3 regions of the Comamonas sp. A23 genome follow, and region 2 is predicted to be linked to each of the others. Evidence: predicted binding sites of a transcription regulator. Region 2 holds the regulator's gene; each other region holds the start of a gene.

Region 1 (7,668 bases), on a different contig from region 2:
ACGAGCCGCCAATCTGCTTGAGCACGTCGAGCGACAGCACATGGTCCTCGCCCAGACGAGGCGCCCACAGGGGAAAACGCTCAGCCAGCTGCTCGCGCACACCGGCGCGCACCTGCATCTCCACGCTGTGGCGCTGGCCGTAGTCAAAGCCCAGCGTCTCCACGCGCTCGAACATGGCCAGGGCCTGGGCCAGGCAGGTGGTCGAGTCCTGGCCGCCCGAGAACAGCACCAGCGCGCCCTTGTGGTGACCGGCCCCGGCCACCTGAGCGGCCGGGCTTGCAGAAGAAGTCGAAGTATTTGCCATAGTGCTGCAATTACATCATCCGCCGTGCCACCGAGACATGACTGTGGAATCAAAACACACAGACCGTCAGGCCCAAGCTTGATAAGCTGCTCGACAAACCACACAGGAGTCCGCCATGAAGCTCTATATCGGCAACAAGAATTACTCGTCCTGGTCCATGCGTCCCTGGGTGCTGATGCGCCAAAGCGGCATCAGCTTCGAAGAGCTCACGCTGCGCTTTGACAGCTTTGCACCCGACTCCAGCTTCAAGCTGCAGGCGCTGGCACTCGCACCGACCGGCAAGGTGCCGCTGCTGGTCGACGAGGGACTGATCATCTGGGACAGCCTGGCCATCTGCGAATACCTGGCCGAGCGTTTTCCCGACAAGCATCTGTGGCCGCAGACCGTGGCCCAGCGCGCCCGCGCGCGCAGCCTGGTGGCGCAGATGCACAGCGGCTTCGGCGCGCTGCGCAGCTTCTGCCCCATGAATATCGAAGCCCAGTTGCAGGAAACCGGAGCCCGGCTCTGGGCCGAGCATGCCGATCTGCGCAGCGATATCCAGCAACTCGAAGAGCTCTGGACCCCGCTGCTGAGCGCTGCCAGCGGCCCCATGCTGTTTGGCCAGTTCAGCATTGCCGATGCGTTTTTTGCGCCGGTGTGCATGCGCATCAACAGCTACGGCCTGCCGACCTCGGCCCCGGTACGCGCCTATGTGCAGCGCGTCACCCAGTTGCCAGCCACCCAGGAATGGATTCAGGCAGCGCTGGCCGAGCACGACTTTCTGCAGTTTGAAGAGCCCTATCGCCAGCAGCGCTGAGGCTTGGCTCCCGCGATTGCGGTATCTGCAGGCCGGCTCGCAGCCACTACCATTGCAGCATGAGTGAATTCAAGGTTTTCAAGGTAGGCGGTGCGGTGCGCGATGCATTGCTGGGCCTGCCCGTCAACGATACGGACTGGGTGGTGGTTGGCGCCACGCCGGAGCAGATGAGCGCGCGCGGCTTCGTGCCCGTGGGGCGCGACTTTCCGGTGTTTCTGCACCCCCGGACCCATGAGGAATATGCGCTGGCACGCACCGAGCGCAAGAACGGCATGGGCTATCGCGGCTTTGTGGTCCACACCGCCGCCGATGTGACACTGGAAGAAGACCTGGCGCGGCGCGATCTCACCATCAACTCCATCGCTGCTCCCGCAGACTGGACAGGCAACGGCGACCTCGAAGATCTGGTCGACCCCTACCACGGCCAGCAGGATCTGAAGAATCGCGTGCTGCGCCATGTGACCGATGCCTTCCGCGAAGACCCGGTACGCATTCTGCGTCTGGCCCGCTTTGCGGCGCGCTTCACCGATTTTTCCGTCGCGCCCGAGACCATGGAACTCATGCGCGAGATGGTGGCGGCCGGCGAGGTCGATGCCCTGGTGCCCGAGCGCGTGTGGCAGGAAATCAGCCGCGGCCTGATGGAGGCCCAGCCCTCGCGCATGTTCGAGATCCTGCGCGAATGCGGGGCGCTGGTCCGGCTGCTGCCCGAACTCGACAAGCTCTGGGGCGTGCCCCAGCGCGCCGAATACCACCCCGAGATCGATTGCGGCGTGCATGCCATGATGGTGCTGGACATGTCGGCGCGCCTGCAGGCACCGCTGTCCGTGCGTTTTGCCTGCCTCTGCCATGACTTCGGCAAGGGCAGCACGCCGGCCGATGTGCTGCCCCGCCATATCGGCCATGAGCAGCGCAGCGCCCGCCTGCTGCTACAGGTCTGCGAGCGCTGGCGCGTACCCAACGACTGCAAGGAGCTGGCCGAGGTCGTGGCGCGCGAGCATGGCAACATCCACCGCAGCCATGAACTCAATGCCGCCGCCCTGCTGCGGCTGCTCGAGCGCTGCGATGCCATCCGCAAGCCCCAGCGCTTCGAGGAAGCCCTGCAGGCCTGCGAATGCGACGCGCGCGGACGGCAGGGTTTTGAAGATGCGGCCTATCCGCAGCGCCAGCGCCTGGGCAATGCCCTGAAAGCGGCTCTGGCCGTGGAAACCGGCCCGGTCGCCCAGGCCGCAGCACAGCGCGGCCTCAAGGGCAAGGCCATCGGCGACGCAGTGAGCAAGGCGCGCGAGCAGGCGATTGCCGCCTATCTGGAAGGCGGCGCCTAGCAGCTCGCGCGCCGAGGTCCAGAAGGCAAGGATGTGCGCGGTTTGAGTTAAGTCAAAGAAGCTATGCTGCAGCCATTGCACAGTACGAGACGGCTGCGGCGGTTCGCTCCGCCCGGGCCATGCAGCGGGTCACGAAGCCCGCTGCAACACCCATTCCATACCGGTATGGTTCTTTGACGGGCAAGTGTCCGGCCCACAGGCCACGGCCTTGCCCTCTTGCTTCAAGGAGGTGCTCTGATGTCCTTACCCCAGACCATGAAAGCCGCCGTGGTGCGTTCCTTCGGGAAGCCGCTCACGATCGAAGAAATGCCGGTACCTCGACCGGCAGACGATCAGATCCTGGTCAAGATTGCCGCTTCCGGCGTCTGCCACACCGATCTGCATGCGGCCGAAGGCGACTGGCCCGTCAAACCCCAGCCGCCCTTCATTCCCGGCCACGAGGGCGTGGGCTATGTGGCCGCGGCGGGCAAGAACGTCAAGCATGTCAAGGAAGGCGATCGCGTGGGCGTGCCCTGGCTGCACAGCGCCTGCGGCTTCTGCCGCCACTGCATAGGCGGCTGGGAAACCTTGTGCGAATCTCAGACCAATACCGGCTATTCGGTCAACGGCGGCTTTGCCGATTACGCACTGGCCGACCCCGACTATGTGGGCCATCTGCCGTCCAATGTGAGCTTTATCGACGTCGCTCCCGTGCTCTGCGCCGGGGTCACGGTGTACAAGGGCCTGAAGGTCACCGACGCCAAGCCCGGCGACTGGGTGGTGATTTCCGGCATCGGCGGCCTGGGCCATATGGCTGTGCAATATGCCAAGGCCATGGGCTTCAATGTCGCGGCGGTCGACATCGACGACAGCAAGCTCGCGCTGGCGCGCCAGCTGGGCGCCACCGTCACCGTCAACGCCATGAACACCGACCCGGCGGCCTATCTGCAAAGAGAGATCGAAGGCGCCCACGGCGTGCTGGTCACGGCCGTGTCGCCCAAGGCTTTCGAGCAGGCTCTGGGCATGGTGCGTCGCGGCGGCACGATTTCGCTCAACGGTCTGCCACCTGGCGATTTTCCGCTGCCGATTTTCTCCATGGTGCTCAAGGGCATCACGGTGCGCGGCTCCATCGTCGGCACGCGCCTGGACCTGCAGGAGTCGCTGGACTTTGCCGCCCAGGGCAAGGTCAAGGCCACCGTATCCACCGACAAGCTGGAAAACATCAACGACATCTTTGCCCGCATGCACGAAGGCAAGATCGAAGGCCGCGTGGTGCTGGACATCGCCGCCTGAGCAAGGCTAACCGGCCCCGAACCGGGGCCGGGTGAGCGGGCCGGCTCGCGCGAAGCCGCCGCTCAGATCACCGAGCGCACCCAGCGCACGATCTCCGAGGCAGGCAGTGCCCCGGAGATGCGTGCCAGTTCCTTGCCTTCCTTGAAGACCACCATGGTCGGAATGCTGCGAATGCCCAGCGGTGCTGCAGCCTGTGGATAAGCCTCGGTATCGAGCTTGGCCAGTTGCGCCTGCCCCGCCAGTTGCTGGGCCGCCTGGGCAAAGGCCGGCGCCATCATGCGGCAGGGGCCGCACCAGGGGGCCCAGAAATCCACGACCACGGGCAACTGGCTGCGGCCGGTGTGCCGGGCAAAGCTGTCGTTGTCCAGCGCCACGGGCTCGCCCGTCACCAGCGCCTGGTGGCAGCTGCCGCAATCGGGCTGATTGCCCAGCTGGTCGCTGGCAATGCGATTGGTGGTGTGGCAATGAGGACAGACGTAGTGCAGGGATTCGGACACAGGGGCAACCTTTCTAGGATTTACGCAAACAAGAATGCGACAACGGCCTGCCTTCTGGGACAGTCGCCTTGCCTGAACCCGCTTTGCGTAAGTCGTACTTTCTTTGGCAATGCCTGACGGTGCCAGCAGGCACTGCTCGGGCTCAGGTCCGTATGTGCAGCCAAAGCCTGCAGATTCAAGTCGGCCAGCCTCAGAACGTATTTACGATCTCAGAGCTTCACAAAGCGGGCAATCAGCGCCGCCACCATGCTGAGCAGCACCGTACTGGCCACGGGCAGAAAAAATTCCTTGCCGAACAGCCGAAAGCGGAAGTCGCCGGGCAGACGCCCCAGCCCTATGCGCTGCAGCCAGCCGTGCAGCCCGTTGACGAGCAACAGGGCCAGAAAAATGACGATCAACCAGCGAATCATGAGACTGCAAGTATAGGGGCGCACCGCCCTGGCTACCTGCGCGCCCATGCTGTCAGGCAGCCATTCCGTTTATGCATGACATGCTTCCCAAAGATTGATTGACCTCAATTCCCCCCTCTGCCCATGATGTCCAAGCCCTGCGCCATGCAGGGATCGGGCCCATGCGTCTGCCGTCACGGCCCGCCAACTACAAACAACGAGACATACCGTGCCCCAGACCTTTTCACGCAAACAGTTTCTCCTGACCGTGGCGCTGCTAGGCGCCAGCCTGGCCCTGCCGGCCGCGGCCGACAGCTTCCCCAATCGCCCGCTCAAGCTGGTCGTGCCTTTCTCGCCCGGCGGCAACACCGATGTCGTGGCACGCCTGGTCGGCCAGGGTCTGGCCGAGGCCCTGGGCCAGCCGGTCGTGGTGGAAAACGTCCCCGGCGCCAACGGAGCCATCGGAGCCAGCCGCGTCGCAGCCGCCGCCAATGACGGCTACACGCTGCTGTTCGGCACGGCAGGCACGCAGGCCATCAATCCCAGCCTGTACCGCAATCTCAGCGAGAAAAGCCTGGACGACTTCGAGTACGTAGCTCTGGTGACCTCGATTCCCAATGTGCTGGTGATCAACGAATCAAAAACACCGGTCAAATCGGTGGCCGAGCTGGTGAGCTACGCGCGCGAGCGCCGCACCGGCATGAGCTATGGCTCGCCGGGCATGGGCTCCACCGTGCATCTCTCGGGCGAGCTGCTCAAGAGCGCCGCCAAACTGGACCTGGTTCACGCACCTTACAAGGGCAGCGCTCCGGCACTGACTGATCTGATCGGCGGCCAGATCGATTTCATCTTCGAGAACATCACGCCGGCACTACCCTTCATCCAGGGCGGCAAGCTCAAGGCGCTGGCCGTGACCTCGGCCGAGCGTCTGCCGCAGCTGCCCCAGGTCCCGACCATGAAGGAAAGCGGCTTTCCGTCCTTTGTCACCGCCACCTGGAACGGCGTGCTGGCCCCCAAGGGGACACCACGCGCCGTGGTCCAGCGACTTGAAGCCGCCACGCTCAAGGTGGCCAGCAGCCCCGAGTTCAAGGCCAGAGTCGCGGCCCTGGGCGGCGAGCCCCGCCTGCTCGGCTCGACCGCCTTCCGCGACTTCACGCGCACCGAGTACAAGCACTGGGGCAGCATCATCCAGGCCGCCAAGCTCGAAAAGCAGTGAGCTCGGCGGGCACGCAGACGCTATAGCCGGTGCGTGCGGTCACCCTGCACAAAGCCCAGCGGCGTCCAGGGCTCCACGCCCTTGGACAGGGCAACGACCTTGAACAGCTCGCCCATCTCGTGCTCCATGACCAGCTTGGAGGCCATGGATCTGGCCTTGATGCCGACCGCATCGAGCTTGGGTGCAAGTCCGCAGTTGATGAGAAAGTGCGCCTGATTGGTATAGCCCAGCACGTCGAAGCCCGCATCCTGGGCCGCCACGGCCGTGCCCGTGAAATTGACGTGGGCCGTGATGTCCTTGAGGCCGACCAGCACCAGAGGGTCGTTGTCCACCTGATGCTGGTAGTGGCAGACCAGGGTCCCCATATGGCGCTGCTCGTGGTAGTACTCGCTCTCGCCAAAACCGTAATCGATAAAGAAGGCGGCACCGCGAATCAGGCGCTCGCCCAGGGTGTGGATAAATGCCTCGCCCTGGCGGTGGATTTCGGTCAGAAAATCATGCGGGCCACCGATATCCACAGGCGGGCGCAGTTCGGTGGGACGGTCTTCCCAGGCAAAAGCCGCCTCATCGCCGCCTGCGCCGAGCACCACGCCGCGCTCATGCCATTGGCCTGCGGTGCGCTGCAGCAGTTGCACCGGCATGGCATCCAGCACCTCGTTGCCGATGATCACGCCTTCCATGGCTTCGGGCAGCGCATCCACCCAGCGCACCAGATGTTCGTACTTGGCCAGCGCCAGCTTCTGGCGCGCGCGCAGCGTTCCCGAGAGATCGACGATGGTGTAGCGCTCTGGCAACGCACCCTGAGCCGCCAGCTCGTCGAGGATCTGCAGCGCCAGCGCGCCGGTTCCCGCGCCAAACTCCCAGATCTCGCGGGTATTCGTTTTTTGTAGCGCCTCCCGTAACTGGGACGCCACCAGCTGGCCAAAAATAGGCGAAATCTCCGGCGCCGTCACAAAGTCGCTGCCCGACTCCGGCATGGCACCGAACTTGGCCGTTTCATTGGCGTAATAGCCCAGGCCCGGCGCATAGAGCGCCAGCTCCATGAAACGGTCGAAAGGCAGCCAGCCGCCCACGGCGGCAATCTCCTTGGCAATGCGGGATTGCAAGGCGCTCGTTAAACTTGAGGGTTCTGTCGTCACAACCCGCATTTTCCACGAATGTCCTCACCCGCCCGACCACGCACAGTATTGGTGACCGGTTCCGCCCGTCGCCTTGGACGTGACATGGCCCTGGCCCTGGCCCGCGCGGGCTGGCAAGTGGCTGTGCACTATCGCGACTCCCGCGAGCAAGCCATGCAGACCGTGGCTTCCTGCGCGCAGTTGTCGGGCGACAGCGCGGCTTTTGACGCGGACTTCTTTGACGAGGAGTCGGTGCGCTCGCTGGTGCCGCGTGTGGTGGAGCGCTTTGGCCGCATCGACGCCGTGGTCAATAACGCTTCGCTGTTCGAGCATGACGATGCCCAGAGCTTCAGCTATGTGGCGCTGGAAGCGCACCTGCGCAGCAACACGGGTGCGCCCATATTGCTGTCCCAGGCTCTGCACGCCCATGTGCAGGAGCGCGTGGCGGCGGGCGAAGAGTCGGCCCAGGGCGCCGTGGTCAATGTGCTGGACCAGAAGCTCTGGAACCAGAACCCCGATTTCCTGAGCTACACCCTCTCCAAGGCGGCTCTGGAAGCCGCCAACACCATGCTGGCCCTGGCGCTGGCTCCACGCGTGCGCGTGGTGGGCGTGGCGCCGGGCCTGACACTGACCAGCCATATGCTGAGCCAGGAAAAGTTCGAGGCCCTGCACGCCATGAGCCCGCTGGGACGCTCCTCCTCGTCCGAGGACATTGCCGCCGCCGTGTGCTTTGCACTGGAAAACCGATCCATGA
Region 2 (7,668 bases):
GCCCGCAAGAAGGTCGTTCCCTCGGGCGACAACACCACAGGCCATGTCTGGGACGAAGACCTGCGTGAACTCAACAACCCCATGCCCAAGTGGTGGATGGGTCTGTTCGTGATCACCGTGGTTTTCAGCCTGGGCTATCTTGTGGTCTATCCCGGTCTGGGCGGCTTCGGCGGCAAGCTGGACTGGAGCCAGACCGGCGCCTACGACAAGGAAATGGCCAAGGCCAAGGCGGACCTGGAGCCTCTGTATGCCAAGTTCACCAGCATGCCTACCGAAGAAATGGCCAAGGACCCTCAGGCCATGGCCATTGGCGAGCGTCTGTTCATGAACAACTGTGCGCAATGCCACGGCTCTGACGCTCGCGGCAGCAAGTCCTTCCCGAATCTGGCGGACGGCGACTGGTTGCATGGCGGATCTCCCGAGAAGATCAGGGAGACCATCACCAACGGCCGTATCGGCATGATGCCGCCCATGGCGGCAGCCGTGGGCTCGGCGGAGGATGTGCGCAATGTGGCGCACTATGTGCTGAGCCTGTCGGGCAGCCCTCACGATGCCGTCAAGGCTTCGCAGGGCAAGTCCAAATTCGTGGCCTGTGCGGCTTGTCACGGCATGGACGGCAAGGGCAACCCCGCGCTGGGAGCTCCTAACCTGACCGATGACATCTGGCTGCATGGCTGGGGTGAGGCGGCAATCGTCAACATCGTCAACAACGGCAAGCACAATGAGATGCCTGCCCAGAAAGAGAAGTTGACGGAGGCGCAAATTGCCGTGCTGGCTTCCTATGTCTGGAGTCTTTCGAATACGCAAAACCAGAAGTAATGCGTTTTTAAAAGGCGGTGCCCTGGCACCGCCTTTTTCGCGTTTCAATTTTCAGTAATTACAAAAATATTAAGGAACTGCGATGCCGTGCGATCAGGGGAAGCCCCGAAAAGTCATACCGATCACGCCTGAGCCTCATGAGGGCGGGCCTGAGTTGGTGCCTATGTTCGCTTCCGAGCAAAAAGTGTACTCACGCTCTATTAGCGGCGTGTTCTCACGGTGGCGCTGGGCCATGGTGTTTCTGACCCAGATCGTCTTCTACGGCCTGCCCTGGCTACAGTGGGGCGAGCGCCAGATGGTGCTGTTCGATCTGGGGGCCCGGCGCTTCTATCTGTTCGGACTGGTGCTGTACCCGCAGGACTTCATCTATCTGACGGGGCTGCTGATCATCAGCGCACTGGGGCTGTTCCTGTTTACCGCCGTAGCCGGGCGTCTGTGGTGTGGCTTCTCCTGTCCGCAGACGGTCTACACCGAGATCTTCATGTGGATCGAAAGCAAGGTCGAAGGCGATCGCAGTGCCCGCATGCGTATCGACAAGAGCGGCTGGACTTTGGAGAAGATCTGGAAAAAGTCGCTCAAGCAGTTTCTCTGGATCGCTCTGTCTCTTTGGACAGGTTTCACCTTTGTCGGCTACTTCGTGCCCATCCGTGAGTTGGGTGTGGAGTTGATGGCCTTCCAGGGCAGCTGGCAGATTTTCTGGGTGGCGTTCTACGGCTTCGCCACCTACGGCAACGCCGGCTATATGCGCGAGCAGGTCTGCAAGTACATGTGTCCCTATGCACGCTTTCAGAGTGCCATGTTCGACAAGGACACCATGATCGTCAGCTACGACGCCGAACGTGGTGAAGCTCGCGGCCCGCGCAAGAAAGATGTCGACTACAAGGCACAGGGCCTGGGGGACTGCATAGATTGCAAGCTTTGCGTTCAGGTCTGCCCCGTGGGCATCGATATCCGCAAAGGGTTGCAGTACGAATGCATCGGCTGCGGTCTGTGCATCGATGCCTGCAACTCCGTGATGGACAAGATGGAGTATCCGCGTGGCCTGATCCGATTGACCACTCAGAATGCCGTCGCCAAGGCCTGGAAGCAGGTGCAGGTGATTCGCCGCATTTTCCGCCCGCGTGTGCTGATTTACTCGGCCGTGCTGGTGGCCCTCAGCGCCGCCATGATCGCCAGTCTGGTGCTGCGCGAGCCGCTCAAGGTCGATGTGATTCGCGACCGTGCTGCGCTTTCGCGCATCGTGGCGGGCGGCAAGCTGGAGAACGTCTACCGTCTGCAGATCATGAACGCCACCGAGTCCGAGCAGCGCTACCGTATCAGCGCCGTGGGCCTGGAGAATCTGGAAGTCGCATCCGAGCAGGAAGTGAGCGTTGGCCCTGCAGAGACGCGCGGCATTGCGGTGCGGCTGCAGATTCCGTATGGCTCAGCAACTCCAGGCTCGCACCCCGTACACTTCAATGTGGATGCAGTGACTGCCGGAGCAGGGCGTATTTCCGAGAAGACGGTGTTCCTGGTGCCGCGTTAATGCCAGGTCTTGACGGTCTTCGTGAGCCATCACGGAGGCCGGACAAGGGCACCGCCAATCGGCAACAATTTATGCCACCCTGCCGTGTGTGTCTGGGTGGTCAGAATTTTGGAAAGAGGTTTCATCATGTCGGCAGCACAAGCCAAGGTCTCGCAAACGGCCAAGATCATCCACCCCGAGGACGGCAAGCCCTGGTGGAAGTTTGCCCATGTCTGGCTCATCATCGCCGGCCCGGTGATCGTGGTGATTGCCGGCTTTGTCACCGCATACATCGCACTGAGCAGGCCTGATCCCGTGATTGACCCTGACTACTACCGCCATGGCATGGAAATCAACCAGCGCCTGAGCGAAAGTGAAAAAAGCCTGGCCCCAGCAGTCACCGGCCGCAATCATGCGGCCACGCCAGCCAAGGACCATCCGCTGGATCGCTGAGCGCTCCGGCGCTTGCTCCGCCAAGGTCGCTTTTGCGGCCTTTTTTGTTGCCGATATCAAAATCAGAGCGTGTTGCGCATGTTCTGTCTAACGTTGATGTAGAAGCAAATAGTTTTTTGATATCCAGATGGCGCAGGATGCTACTGAAAAGAGAGTGGTTCAGGGTTTCCCGCCACGGTGCATGCCCGCAGTCCTGCATGAACGGTCACCACTGTTGTGCAAAATATGACCAAGCCCACAGCCCAAGGAGAATCAGGATGGATGCTCGACGCTGGATGTGGATTGTCTGGCCGGCCTTTCTGGCGGCGGCAATCATGGAGATGGTGGTTTTCGCCTTTGTGGACCCGCTGGATGTGCACTGGCTGGGCTCCCCCCTGGACTGGTCGCGCCAAGCCATCTATACGGTCGCTTTTTTTGCCTTCTGGGTCGTGACCCTGATCGGAGGTGCGATGACGGTGATGCTGGGTCGCTCCGTCAGCGATCTCAATGGCGGCATCGTTTCCGAGCCTCTGCCCGATTAATTCGCACAGACAAAAAAGCCCGCTGTCCGCGGGCTTTGTCTTGAGAGTGTCTGTCGACTCGGTTCAGTTCTGGCATTGCTGGCTGTTGACGATGCGTTTGAGCGCCTCGGTATCCAGGATGCGCAGGTGGCGCTGCTTGACTTCCACAATGCCTTCCTCTGCAAATTTGGAGAAAGTGCGGCTCACGGTCTCGAGCTTGAGGCCCAGGTAACTGCCGATTTCTTCGCGCGTCATGCGCAGCACCAGTTCCGACTTGGAAAAGCCGCGTGCCGACAGGCGCTGAACCAGGTTCAACACAAAGGCCGCCAGGCGCTCTTCGGCACGCATGCTGCCCAGCAGCAGCATCACGCCATGCTCGCGCACGATTTCGCGGCTCATGACCTTGTGCACATGGTTCTGCAGGGCCGTGACCTCGCGCGAGAGCTGCTCCAGTTTGTCAAACGGCATGACGCAGACCTCGGCGTCTTCCAGGGCCACGGCATCACAAGTGTGGTGGTCGTTGACGATGCCGTCCAGACCAATGATTTCGCCAGCCATCTGAAAGCCTGTGACCTGGTCGCGTCCGTCTTCGGTGGCCACGCTGGTCTTGAAGAAGCCGGTTCGAATGGCATACAGCGAGGTGAACTCTTCGCCATTGCGAAACAGCAGACCGCCGCGCTTGACCTTGCGGCGCGTGGCCACAATCTCGTCAATGCGCTCCATTTGTTCATCGTCCAGGCCCATGGGCATGCACAGTTCACGCAGATTGCAGTTGGAGCAGGATGCTTTGATGGTCTGAAGATTCATGGGCTTTTTGCAACGGCGCAGACAGACACGGAGTGGAGAGTCGCGCTGGTCATTGACCTCGTGGTTGAAGATGAGATGGATCAAATTGTCGCAGCACTTGCCTTGAGGTCTCTTGATTTTCATCAAGGACAGGGTGATTGCCTTGGGGCACATTGCCTGTATTCGTTCAAAAACATGCGCTTTTGCCTATTTTGGGCATGATTTTCAGGATCTGATTTCCATTGAAATCTGCTCTATACAGAGTGTGGGCGCACCCTAACTCCCAGTTATGACCGCAGTCACGCCTGAGTTGCTGAGCCGCTTTGATATCCCCGGCCCACGCTACACATCGTTCCCAACAGCCGACCGTTTTGTTGAGGCTTTTGGTGCAGACGACTACATACTGGCACTCAAGCAGCGCAAGACGCATTCTGGCTCGCGCGCTTTGCCCCTGTCCGTTTATGTGCATGTGCCGTTCTGTGAGTCGCTTTGCTATTACTGCGCCTGCAACAAGATCGTGACCAAGCATCATGAGAAGGCTGCCGAGTATCTGGACTACTTGAGCCGTGAGCTGGCCATGCATACCGAGCATTGCGGCAAAGGCCAGCTCGTAAGCCAGCTGCATCTGGGCGGAGGCACACCGACCTTCTTCAGCGATGCCGAGTTGCAGCAGCTGATGGTCTTGATGCGTGAACATTTCAAGCTGGATCCCGCGGGCGAGTACTCCATCGAGGTCGATCCGCGCACCGTCAGCAACGAGCGGCTGAGAGCTCTCAAGGACATGGGGTTCAATCGCCTGAGCTTTGGCGTGCAGGACTTTGATCCCGCGGTGCAGAAAGCGGTGCACCGCGAGCAGCCCGCCGAGCAAGTCTTTTCGTTGGTGGCCGAGGCGCGCCGCCTGGGCTTTGTTTCCATCAATGTGGACCTGATCTACGGGCTGCCCAGGCAGACGCCCGAGTCTTTTGCGCGCACGCTGGCACAGGTCAATGAGCTGCGCCCCGATCGCATTGCACTGTATGCCTATGCGCATCTGCCCGAGCGCTTCAAGCCGCAAAGGCGCATCGAATCGGCAGACCTGCCCATGGGGCAGGACAAGCTGAACATGCTCTCCGGCGCAATTGATGCATTCATGGATGGCGGCTATGTCTATGTAGGCATGGACCACTTTGCGCTGCCTGACGACTCTTTGGCCATTGCCAAGCGCCAGGGGCGCCTGCATCGCAATTTTCAGGGCTACAGCACCCAGCCTGATTGCGATCTGATTGCACTGGGCGTATCGGCTATCGGCAAGGTGGGCGCGACCTACAGCCAGAACGTCAAGACTCTTGAAGAGTATTACGATGCCGTCGATGGCGGCATGTTGCCCGTGCAGCGCGGACTGGCACTTTCACGTGACGATCTGGTGCGCAGAGCCGTCATCATGTCCATCATGTGCCAGGGCTCCGTCCTGTATGAGCCCATGGAGCAGGCCTGGCTTATCAATTTCCGCGAATACTTCGCTGCGGAGCTGGATGCGCTGGCAGAGATGCAGCGCAACGGCTTGGTCGAGCTGTCCGCCGAGGGCTTCAAGGTCACTGGCCTGGGCTGGTTTTTTGTGCGCGGAGTAGCCATGCTGTTTGACCGATATTTGCAGGCCGACCGGAACCGCGCCCGCTTTTCGCGCATCATCTAGCGCATGTTGTTTTCGCTGGTCTGGACTGCTTTGATCATGGGGCTCGTGGGTGGGCCCCATTGTCTTGTGATGTGCGCTGCCCCCTGCAGTGTGGTCACAGCAGCGAAGCCTGTCGGCGGCGGGCAGCCAGTTGTCGTGCTCGGCCTGCAAAAACGCCAATGGCTGCGTACCAGTCTGTTTCATCTGGGGCGCATCGCTGCCTATGCCCTGCTGGGCGGGATCGCGGCCGTGGCCATGGAAAGTCTGGCCTGGCTGACCAGTCAGACAACGGCATTGCAGAGACTTTGGACGCTGATGCATGTGGCGGTCATGGCCTGGGGACTGGCCATGGTGGTGCAGGCGCGGCAGCCAGCCTGGCTGGAGCGGGCGGGGCGTTCCGTCTGGGCCAGGGTTCAGCCCTGGGTCACCGCGCCAGGCGGCAGTCTGGCAGCAGGCTTTGCCTGGGCACTGATGCCTTGTGGTTTGCTGTATTCGGCTGTGTTGGTGGCGGCCTTGAGTGGCGGCGCCTGGCAAGGGGCTTTGTCCATGGCAGCCTTTGCCGTTGGTGGTGCACTGTGGCTGCTGGCGGGTCCCTGGCTGTGGCAACTGGGACAGTCGCATGTCAATGCATTGCGGGCCAGATGGGGCACCAGAGTTGCAGGTCTGATGCTGATTGGCGTTGCGAGTTGGGCTTTGTGGATGGACCTGGTCTACAAACCCAGCCTTTGGTGCCGATAAGTCACACAAGAGGGGATTGTTGATGCTGTTTGCATCCCAACAGACCCTAGTCATGCTTGAGCAGTCATGGAACTGCGGAATAATGTCTTATCTTGTGTGTAGCGCTCAAAGTGAATCGTTTCGTTGCTATTGATATCGGACAACTGCGTATCGGCATGTATGTCCATCTGGAGACCGGCTGGTTGCGCCATCCGTTTCCCGTCAGCAGTTTCAAGATTGTCAATGACGAGCAGTTGCAGACACTTAGGACCCTGAAGCTCAAGGCAGTTCAGGTCGATCTATCGAGAAGCGATCTGGAGGAAGCGGCAGCACCTCCGGCCGCAGACCCTCAACCCGCTCCTGTCCCCCCTGAGAACGATGCGCATGCATGGCGTAACAGTATTTTGGGCGTGCAGTCCAGGTTTCTGGGCGCGGTTTCCGTATTTGATGACGTGCAGGCCTTGTTGCCTGTCAACCCCGAGAAGGCGCGGACAACGACGGATATGCTGGTTGCACAGCAAGTCGTCAAACTGGCGCAGGCTCGTGATCTGAGTTTGCATCTGCTCGCGGATACGGGGGGCGCCACCTTTGGCGTACATGGTGTCAACGTCTCCGTGCTGAGCCTGTTGCTGGGTAAGACGCTGGGCCTGTGCGATGACGTATTGAAGGATCTGGGCACGGCGGCCCTGTTGCATGACATCGGCAAGCCGGGGCTTGAAATTTCCGCATCGGCCAATGCACTGAATCAGGGCACGGGCCGCACGCCTCTGCGAGAGACCGTGTATGCGCGTCATGTCGGAGAGTCGGTGGCATTGGCTCTATCCATGGGCTATCCTCCTTCCGTCACGACGGCCATCGCCCAGCATCATGAATGGGCCGATGGGTCAGGCTTTCCACTTGGCTTGCTGGCCGAAGATATGGACATTGCCGGACAGATCCTGGCGCTGGTCAATAATTTTGAGCGCTTGTGCAATCTGCCATTGCAAGGCAACGAAATGACGCCTCATGAAGCCATGGCTGCACTGTATGGACAGTATCGCCAGCGATATGCGCCCGATGTGCTCAAGGCATTCGTGCAGACCTTGGGGGTCTATCCGCCGGGCTCTTTGGTGGAACTAAGCGATGGGCGGATGGGCGTGGTGGTGTCTGTCAACACCAGCCAGTCGCTCAAGCCGCAGGTGCTGACCTATGACATGCAGGCGCCGCAGAAGCTGCGGTTCGTAGATTTGCTTGAATAT
Region 3 (7,668 bases), 340 kb from region 2:
AAGCCTTGCCCCAGAACTCGTTGAGTCGGAAGCCGAAAGCCTTGGGGAACCAGTAGTTGATGCCGGCAAACACGGCAAACACCACGCCGCCGATGATCACGTTGTGGAAGTGGGCGATCAGGAACAGCGAGTTGTGCAGCACGAAGTCTGCGGGAGGCACGGCCAGCAGCACGCCGGTCATGCCGCCGATGGCGAAGGTGACCATGAAGCCCACCGTCCACAGCATGGGCACCGAGAAGCGGATGCGGCCGCGGTACATGGTGAACAGCCAGTTGAAGATCTTCGCGCCCGTGGGGATGGAGATGATCATCGTGGTGATACCGAAGAAGGTATTCACGCTGGCACCCGAGCCCATGGTGAAGAAGTGGTGCAGCCACACCAGGTAGGACAGGATGGTGATACACACGGTGGCGTAGACCATCGAGGTGTAGCCGAACAGGCGCTTGCGGCTGAACGTTGCCACGATTTCGGAGAACACGCCGAAGCAGGGCAGGATCAGGATGTAGACCTCGGGGTGGCCCCAGATCCAGATCAGGTTCACGTACAGCATGGGGTTGCCGCCCAGTTCGTTCGTGAAGAAGTTGGTGCCGACGTAGCGGTCCAGCGACATCAGCACCAGGGCTGCGGTCAGCACGGGGAAGGAGGCCACGATCAGGGCGTTGGTGCACAGGGCAGTCCAGGTGAAGACGGGCATCTTCATCAGGTTCATGCCGGGAGCGCGCATCTTGATGATGGTCACGATCAGGTTGATACCTGACAAGGTCGTGCCCACACCGGCGACCTGCAGGCCCCAGATGTAGTAATCAAGACCCGTGCTGCCGCTCTGGTGCCCCAGGTTGGACAGGGCCAGCCAGCCGGAGGTGGAGAACTCGCCCAGGAACAGGGAGATCATGACCAGCACGGCGCCGCCGGTAGTCATCCAGAAGCTGAAGTTGTTCAGGAACGGGAAGGACACGTCACGTGCGCCGATCTGCAGAGGAACCAGGTAGTTCATCAGGCCGGTCACGAAGGGCATCGCCACGAAGAAGATCATGATCACGCCGTGGGCCGTGAAGATCTGGTCGTAGTGGTGAGGAGGCAGGTAGCCCATGTTGTCGCCGAAGGCCATGGACTGCTGCAGACGCATCATCACGGCATCGGCAAAGCCGCGCAGGAACATTACCAGACCGAGGATCATGTACATGATGCCGATCTTCTTGTGGTCGATGGAGGTGATCCAGTCGTTCCACAGCGGAGCCCAGAGGCGGAACTTGGTGATGCCGCCGACCACGACGAGGCCGCCAAGCACCACGGCAATAAAGGTCATGAGCACGATGGGCTCATGCGTCATGGGAATCTGGTCCCATGTGATACGGCCCAACAGCCAGTGGGAGGCCGGGGTTGTTGTTTCAGACATGTTGAGTCTCTTTTGTCGTATTGGAGCGGCTGAGCGCTGAGCGCATCCGCACCGTGAACTACTTATTGCTGTGCGACAGCTCCGGAGGCGGCGACTTCGTCGAGCAGGGCGACAACGCGGTCAGCGTCTTTGGAAGTGCAGACATCCAGGGGCAGGGCCACGCTGGAGGTCTTGCTGTGGTGTGCAGGTGGCTTGCCGCCGGCGGCGTCGATGGCCATTATCTCGTTCATGCACATCTTGCCGTCTTCCACGCAGCGGTTGAGGACCTTGTGGTACAGGCCTTCGTCCACGCTGGCGAAGCGTTCAACGGGGTTGCGCTCGCTGGGCTTGGCCAGATCGATATAGGCGTCGCGTGTCAGAACCTTGCCTTCGGTCTTGGCCTTGGCAATCCACTGATCGAACTGCTCGTTTTCCAGACCGTGGAACTTGAAGGTCATGCCCGCAAAACCAGCGCCGCTGTAATGAGAGGACTTGCCGCCATAGACACCGGGCTTGTTGATCACGGCGTTCAGCTCGGTCTGCATGCCGGGCATGGTGTAGATCATGCCGGCCAGATCAGGAACGTAGAACGCGTTCATGGTGTGGGTGGAGGTCAGCTTGAAGTGAATGGGGCGATCCACCGGGGCAGCCACTTCGTTGACGGTGGCAATGCCTTGTTCGGGGTAGAAGAACAGCCATTTCCAGTCCAGCGACACGACCTGGATCTCCAGAGGCTTGACGTTGGGGTCCAGAGCCTTGGTGGCGGAGATGCGGTCCAGGGGACGATAGGGGTCGAGCTTGTGGGTGCTGATCCAGGTAATGGCGCCCAAAGCGATGATGATGAGCAGGGGAACCGTCCAGATCACCAGCTCCAGCGCAGTGGAGTGGTGCCATTCGGGGTCGTACTTGGCTTCGGTGTTGGACTGGCGGTATTTCCAGGCAAACAGCAGCGTCAAAAAGATGACGGGGACGATGATGAGCAACATCAGCAAAGTGGCCGTAATGACCAGATCGCCTTGCTGCTTGGCGACATCGCCAGCTGGGTTGAGGACGACGGCCTTGCTGCAACCGGCGAGGGTTGCGGTCAAAGCGGCCGCTGAGAGCCACGCGGGCCCACGGATTTCCTTGATTTTTAACATGCTTTGGGCGTGACAAAGTCGCGCTTAGGTGTAAACGCGGATTACTGGATCTCGGCAAATGTAATACCAAACAGGGGCTTGTCCATTGGACATTTTGTCCAAGGTCAACAGCTCGGGATTGGAAATGCGCTATGCGACAAGGGTTTAGCGGCTTTGGCGTGTGGACAAACTTTGAGCTGACAGGGCTTGAAATTGTCAAATCAGCCCTCAAAAACGGGGCCTGCACAGGGCTGGGCTGACAGTGCTCAGGGCAAAAACTCTATTGCAGCTGCACATGCTTGGGCGTAGAACGGAAAGCGTCCCCGGGACTGAAAAGTAAGACAAGGAGTTGTACCTTTATGACAAGCATGAACCCGTCCGTTGGTCTTACTCAGCAAGACTATGAGAACTCGGAAACCCTGGCCTACGCGGATACCGACGAGGATGTGACCCCCGGCGAGATTGCCGTGGGGGTGATCATCGGGCGCTCATCCGAGTACTTCGACTTCTTCGTGTTCGGCATTGCCTGCGTGTTGGTGTTTCCGTCACTGCTGTTTCCCGATCTGTCCAAGCTCGATGGCACGCTGGCGGCATTTACCATTTTCTCGCTGGCCTTTGTGGCCCGTCCTGTCGGCACGGCGCTATCCATGGCCGTGCAGCGCCGCTGGGGGCGAGCCACCAAGCTCACTCTGGCCTTGTTGCTGCTGGGCGTCTGCACCGTGGGCATGACCTTCCTGCCCAGCTATGAAGTCGCTGGCATGAAAGCGGTCTGGGCGCTGGTGATCCTGCGCGTCGGGCAGGGCCTGGCTCTTGGCGGTACCTGGGACGGTCTGCCTTCGCTGCTGGCCATGTCGGCACCCAAGGACAAGCGCGGCTGGTATTCGATGATCGGGCAGTTGGGGGCTCCGCTGGGCTTCATCATTGCCGCAGCGCTGTTCGCTTATCTGTATTCGAGCCTGAGTGCCGACGATTTTCTCAGCTGGGGCTGGCGCTTCCCGTTCTGCGTTGCCTTTGCGATTAACGTGGTGGCCTTGTTTGCTCGTCTGCGCCTGGTTGTGGGCCAGTCCTATACACAGGCGCTGCAGGAGCGCGAACTGGAGCCTGTCAGCGTCACACGTTTGATGGCCAGCGAAGGCCGCAATGTGATGATCGGCGCATTCGCGGCGCTGGCCAGCTTTGCACTGTTCCATCTGGTCACCGTGTTCCCGCTGTCCTGGATCTCGATGTACTCGAATCAGTCGGTGACCGATGTATTGGTGGTGCAGATCATCGGCGCACTTCTGGCGGGGATGGCCATCATGCTCTCTGGCTGGCTGGCCGACCGTGTGGGCCGCCGCAATACGCTGGGCACCATGGCTTGTCTGATCGGCATCTTCAGTTTCCTGGCGCCCTGGCTGCTGGGCAGCGGTACGGTGGGCAACAATGTCTTCATCATTGTGGGCTTCATCCTTCTGGGATTGTCCTACGGGCAGGCATCGGGTACCGTGACCTCCAACTTCTCGCCTCACTTCCGCTACACCGGTGCGGCCTTGTCCACCGATATGGCATGGTTGATCGGTGCGGCGTTCGCTCCGTTGGTGGCCTTGGGTGTCTCGGCAAAGTTCGGCCTGGTGGCTCTGGGTATCTATCTGCTGTCGGGCGCCTTGTGCACGCTGGCGGCCCTGGGCATCAACCGTGCCATCGAGGCGCGCGAACAATAAGAAGTCAGTGAACTTCCCTGAAAAACGCCCGGTGCTTGCATCGGGCGTTTTTCTTGATACCAGAGGACATGAAAAAGCCGCCTGCAAGAGGCGGCTTTTTATCGATTGGAAGACGGATCAGTCCAGAGCCAGACCGGCCTTCTTGATGACATCACCGAAACGCTTGCTCTCGGAGGCCATGAAGGCCTTGAACTCGGCAGGCGTGGGATTGAAGGATTCGTAGCCGAAGGCTGCGAACTTGTCCTTGACGTCCTGGCCTGTCAGGGCCTGGCGCACATCGGTGCGGATCTTTTCGATCACGGCGGGGGGTGTACCGGGGCGCACGGCCAGGGCGTTCCAGCCGATGGCAGTGAAGTCCTTGGGGCCGCCCGATTCGGACACTGTGGGCACGTTCTCGAAGCCGGCAATACGGCTGGGAGCTGCCACGGCCAGGAAGCGCAGCTTGCCGCCACGCACCAGCGGGCCTGCCGTGCCCAGGGAGCCCAGGGCAAAAGTCAGCTCGCCATTGGCAACGCCCTGGTACAGCTGGCTGGTTTCCTTGTAGATCACATGCTCCATCTTGGTGCCGGTCTGGTTTTCCAGCAGGGCCGAGCCCAGGTGAACAGGGTTGCCCACGGACCAGGAGCCGTAGTTCAGCTTGCCGGGGTGCGCCTTGGCGTCGGCAATCAGGTCGCCGATGGTCTTGTAAGGGCTGTTGACGGGCACGCAGACAAAGAAGAAGTTGCGGAACAAGGGCATCAGGATTTCGAAGTCCTTGTTCAAGTCATAGGGCAGCTTCTTGAACAGGTGGGGGTAGGCGGCGATATGGACGTTGTCCAGCTGGATCATGTCCGTACCGTCGGTGGCGCCGCGCTTGAATTCATTGATGGCGATGAAGCCGTTGCCGCCGGGACGATTTTCCACCACCACGGGCTGACCCCAGGCGCGGCCCAGCTTGTCGGCCACCAGGCGCGACAGGCCATCGGGGCCACCGCCTACGGGGAAGGGGTTGATGATGCGTGAGGACTTGGTGGGCCACTTGTCGCTCTGGGCGAAAGAGGGGGCTGCCACGGCTGCGGCAATGGCGCCGAGTGCGAATGCAGCTTGGCGACGGCTCATATTGAGCTGATGGGTCATTTTGTCTCCCTGGAAGGATGTCGATGATGAATTGCGTGTGGACCACGCATTGTTGATATCGTCGGCTGTTATTTTTAGATATTCAGGCCCAGTTGATTACATTGTGTCACTTGGGGCATAAACACCTAGGTCTAGCTGAGGCTAGCAGCTATAGCAAAATAGCATAGCTTGTTTTGAAAGGTGTGAGCATGAATCTGCAGCAGATAGAGACCTTTGTTCGGGTGGCCGAAGTGGGGAGCTTCAGCAAGGCTGCGGTATTGCTGGACACCGCCCAGCCGGCGCTCAGCCGTCAGGTGCGGGCCCTTGAAACCGAGTTGCGCGAGACCTTGCTGATCCGCACCGGGCGCGGCGTGACGCTGACCGATGCGGGGCGCCGCCTGCTCGAGCATGGCCATGCCATCATGCAGCGCGTGGCCATGGCCAAGGAAGACCTGGGCAGTCAGCGCGACGAGCCCGTGGGGCGTATCACGGTCGGCTTGCCGCCGAGCCTGGCGCGGCGCCTGACTTTGCCCCTTATCGACGGCTTCAGCCGCGAAATGCCCAAGGCCAGGCTGGCGGTGGTCGAAGGTTTTTCGATGAATATCTCGGAGTGGCTGACCTCGGGGCGCATGGATCTGGGCCTGGTTTACACGCCGGAGCCGCACCCGCAGATCGAGGTCTCGCCCGTGCTCGAAGAGCGCCTGTGCCTGATCGGCCCGGCCAGCACGCTGGCAGGGCGCACCAGCATTCCGTTCGAGCATCTGGCCGAGTTTCCGTTGATCATGCCCCAGCACGGGCAGATTTTCCGCAAGCTGATGGAGGCCCAGGCCACGCTGTCCCAGGTCAAGCTCAATGTGGTCTGGGAGGTTTCCAGCGTGCCCGCCATTCTGGATCTGGTGCGCGGCGGCTATGGCTATGCGGCGCTGACCGATAGCGCCATGCACAGTCATGCCACGGATGCATCGCTGGTGGAGGTGCCCATCAAGTCGCCGCATATCGTCAGCACCTTGTGCCTGGTGCAGCCTGCCAAAAAGAAGTCCACGCCGCTGATGCGCCGCACGGCCGAGCTGCTGCGCCGCCTCAGCATGCAGGTGTGCTCGGTGGAAAGCGGACATATCTGAACGACTGGCCTGCTCCGGGGCACTGCCGCTGCTGGTTCATGCTCCTTTTAGGGGAGCTGGTTGCGCTTGTTGAATAAGGATTTCAAACTTGTTTGTACATGAAATCAATGAATGGTAAGCGCAATAAGCTTTGATATTGATAGCGTCAAAGCTGAGGGCGCAAGGTTCTGGCGGCTTCCTGCAGCAGCGGCAGTATTTCCTGCTGCATGGTTTGCGGGCTCATGCGTTTGGCCGATGTCACCACATTCAGCGCTGCCACGGTGCGCCCGCGCATATTGCGCAACGGCACGGCCACGGCCTGAATGGCCAGTTCATGCTCCTCAAGCGCCATGCAGTAGTCGAGACGGCGCACCTCGTCGAGCAAGGCCTTCAGCGCCGCACCATCGGACACCGTGTGTGCCGTCAGCTTGGGCAGGTCATAGCTGGCCAGCCAGTCGTCGAGCTCCGAGCTTGAGAGCGAGGCCAGCAGCACCCGGCCGGTGGACGTGGCGTGCGCCGGCAGGCGCGTGCCCAGATGCAGTCCGTGGGCCATCAGGCGCTCGCCCTTCTCATGAACGGCGCTGCGCGCGACGATGACGACTTCGCGGCCCTCGCGCACCACGCAGGAGTAGGACAGTCCGGTCTGCGCGGCCAGCCTGTGCAGCACGGGTTGCACGATGCGCGGCAGCCGGGCCGAGGCCAGATAGCTGCCCGACAGGCGCAGCACCTTGGGAGCCAGCCAGAAATAGCTGCCATCGGTTTCCAGATAGCCGAGATAGGCCAGGGTGAGCAGATGGCGCCTGGCGGCAGCGCGCGTGATGCCGGCGCGCTCGGCGGCCATGGTGGCATTCAGGCGCTGGCGCTCGGTGTCGAAGCTTTCCAGTACGGCCAGGCCCTTGGCTAGGCCGGCAATGAAGTCTGCCGGGGCGATGGAGGGGGAGCCATGGTCATTCATGGAGGCTTCCGCAGTTCTTGTTTTGCGCGATCATCATTCTCATTGTGCGATTATCGCGCAAACAACGATTCTCTCCTTTGTCTTGACGCAGCACAAAACTTAGTCTTGCTGCACAGCGCAACCGGCGTCGTCACGCTCGCCGGTTGAGAGGTTTTTGAGCCATAACAAGGAGTCATATTCATGCGTACACAAGTCGCCATCATCGGTGCCGGTCCCTCGGGTCTGCTGCTGGGGCAACTGCTCTACAAGGCAGGAATCGACAACATCATCATCGAGCAGCGCAGCGCCGACTATGTGCTGGGCCGCATCCGCGCCGGCGTGCTGG

The links. The regulator FNR, encoded in region 2, switches genes on or off when oxygen is low (the NO sensors DNR and NnrR bind a similar motif). The targets are predictions, from matches to a motif close to TTGATNNNNATCAA.
Region 1: adhP (alcohol dehydrogenase AdhP) is a predicted target of FNR. The motif match lies at 2,465-2,478, and genes of this name have one in related genera.
Region 3: cyoA (ubiquinol oxidase subunit II) is a predicted target of FNR. The motif match lies at 2,609-2,622, and genes of this name have one in related genera.

What each region holds. Positions count from the first base shown of each region.
Region 1 is NZ_RSDT01000003.1:311,377-319,044, reverse strand. Features, by position in the region: gene queC (7-cyano-7-deazaguanine synthase QueC) at 1-304, opposite strand, end outside; gene EIC84_RS09755 (glutathione S-transferase family protein) at 420-1,100, shown strand; gene EIC84_RS09750 (multifunctional CCA addition/repair protein) at 1,160-2,422, shown strand; gene adhP (alcohol dehydrogenase AdhP) at 2,660-3,694, shown strand; gene trxC (thioredoxin TrxC) at 3,757-4,191, opposite strand; gene EIC84_RS09735 (DUF2905 domain-containing protein) at 4,401-4,601, opposite strand; gene EIC84_RS09730 (tripartite tricarboxylate transporter substrate binding protein) at 4,810-5,796, shown strand; gene EIC84_RS09725 (class I SAM-dependent methyltransferase) at 5,817-6,944, opposite strand; gene EIC84_RS09720 (SDR family oxidoreductase) at 6,954-7,668, shown strand, end outside.
Region 2 is NZ_RSDT01000001.1:363,481-371,148, forward strand. Features, by position in the region: gene ccoP (cytochrome-c oxidase, cbb3-type subunit III) at 1-819, shown strand, start outside; gene ccoG (cytochrome c oxidase accessory protein CcoG) at 902-2,344, shown strand; gene EIC84_RS01745 (FixH family protein) at 2,471-2,776, shown strand; gene EIC84_RS01750 (hypothetical protein) at 3,034-3,297, shown strand; gene fnr (fumarate/nitrate reduction transcriptional regulator Fnr) at 3,361-4,083, opposite strand; gene hemN (oxygen-independent coproporphyrinogen III oxidase) at 4,352-5,734, shown strand; gene EIC84_RS01765 (sulfite exporter TauE/SafE family protein) at 5,738-6,451, shown strand; gene EIC84_RS01770 (HD-GYP domain-containing protein) at 6,544-7,668, shown strand, end outside.
Region 3 is NZ_RSDT01000001.1:706,283-713,950, forward strand. Features, by position in the region: gene cyoB (cytochrome o ubiquinol oxidase subunit I) at 1-1,396, opposite strand, end outside; gene cyoA (ubiquinol oxidase subunit II) at 1,459-2,514, opposite strand; gene EIC84_RS03255 (MFS transporter) at 2,853-4,193, shown strand; gene EIC84_RS03260 (tripartite tricarboxylate transporter substrate binding protein) at 4,311-5,309, opposite strand; gene EIC84_RS03265 (LysR family transcriptional regulator) at 5,498-6,409, shown strand; gene EIC84_RS03270 (IclR family transcriptional regulator C-terminal domain-containing protein) at 6,555-7,343, opposite strand; gene pobA (4-hydroxybenzoate 3-monooxygenase) at 7,524-7,668, shown strand, end outside.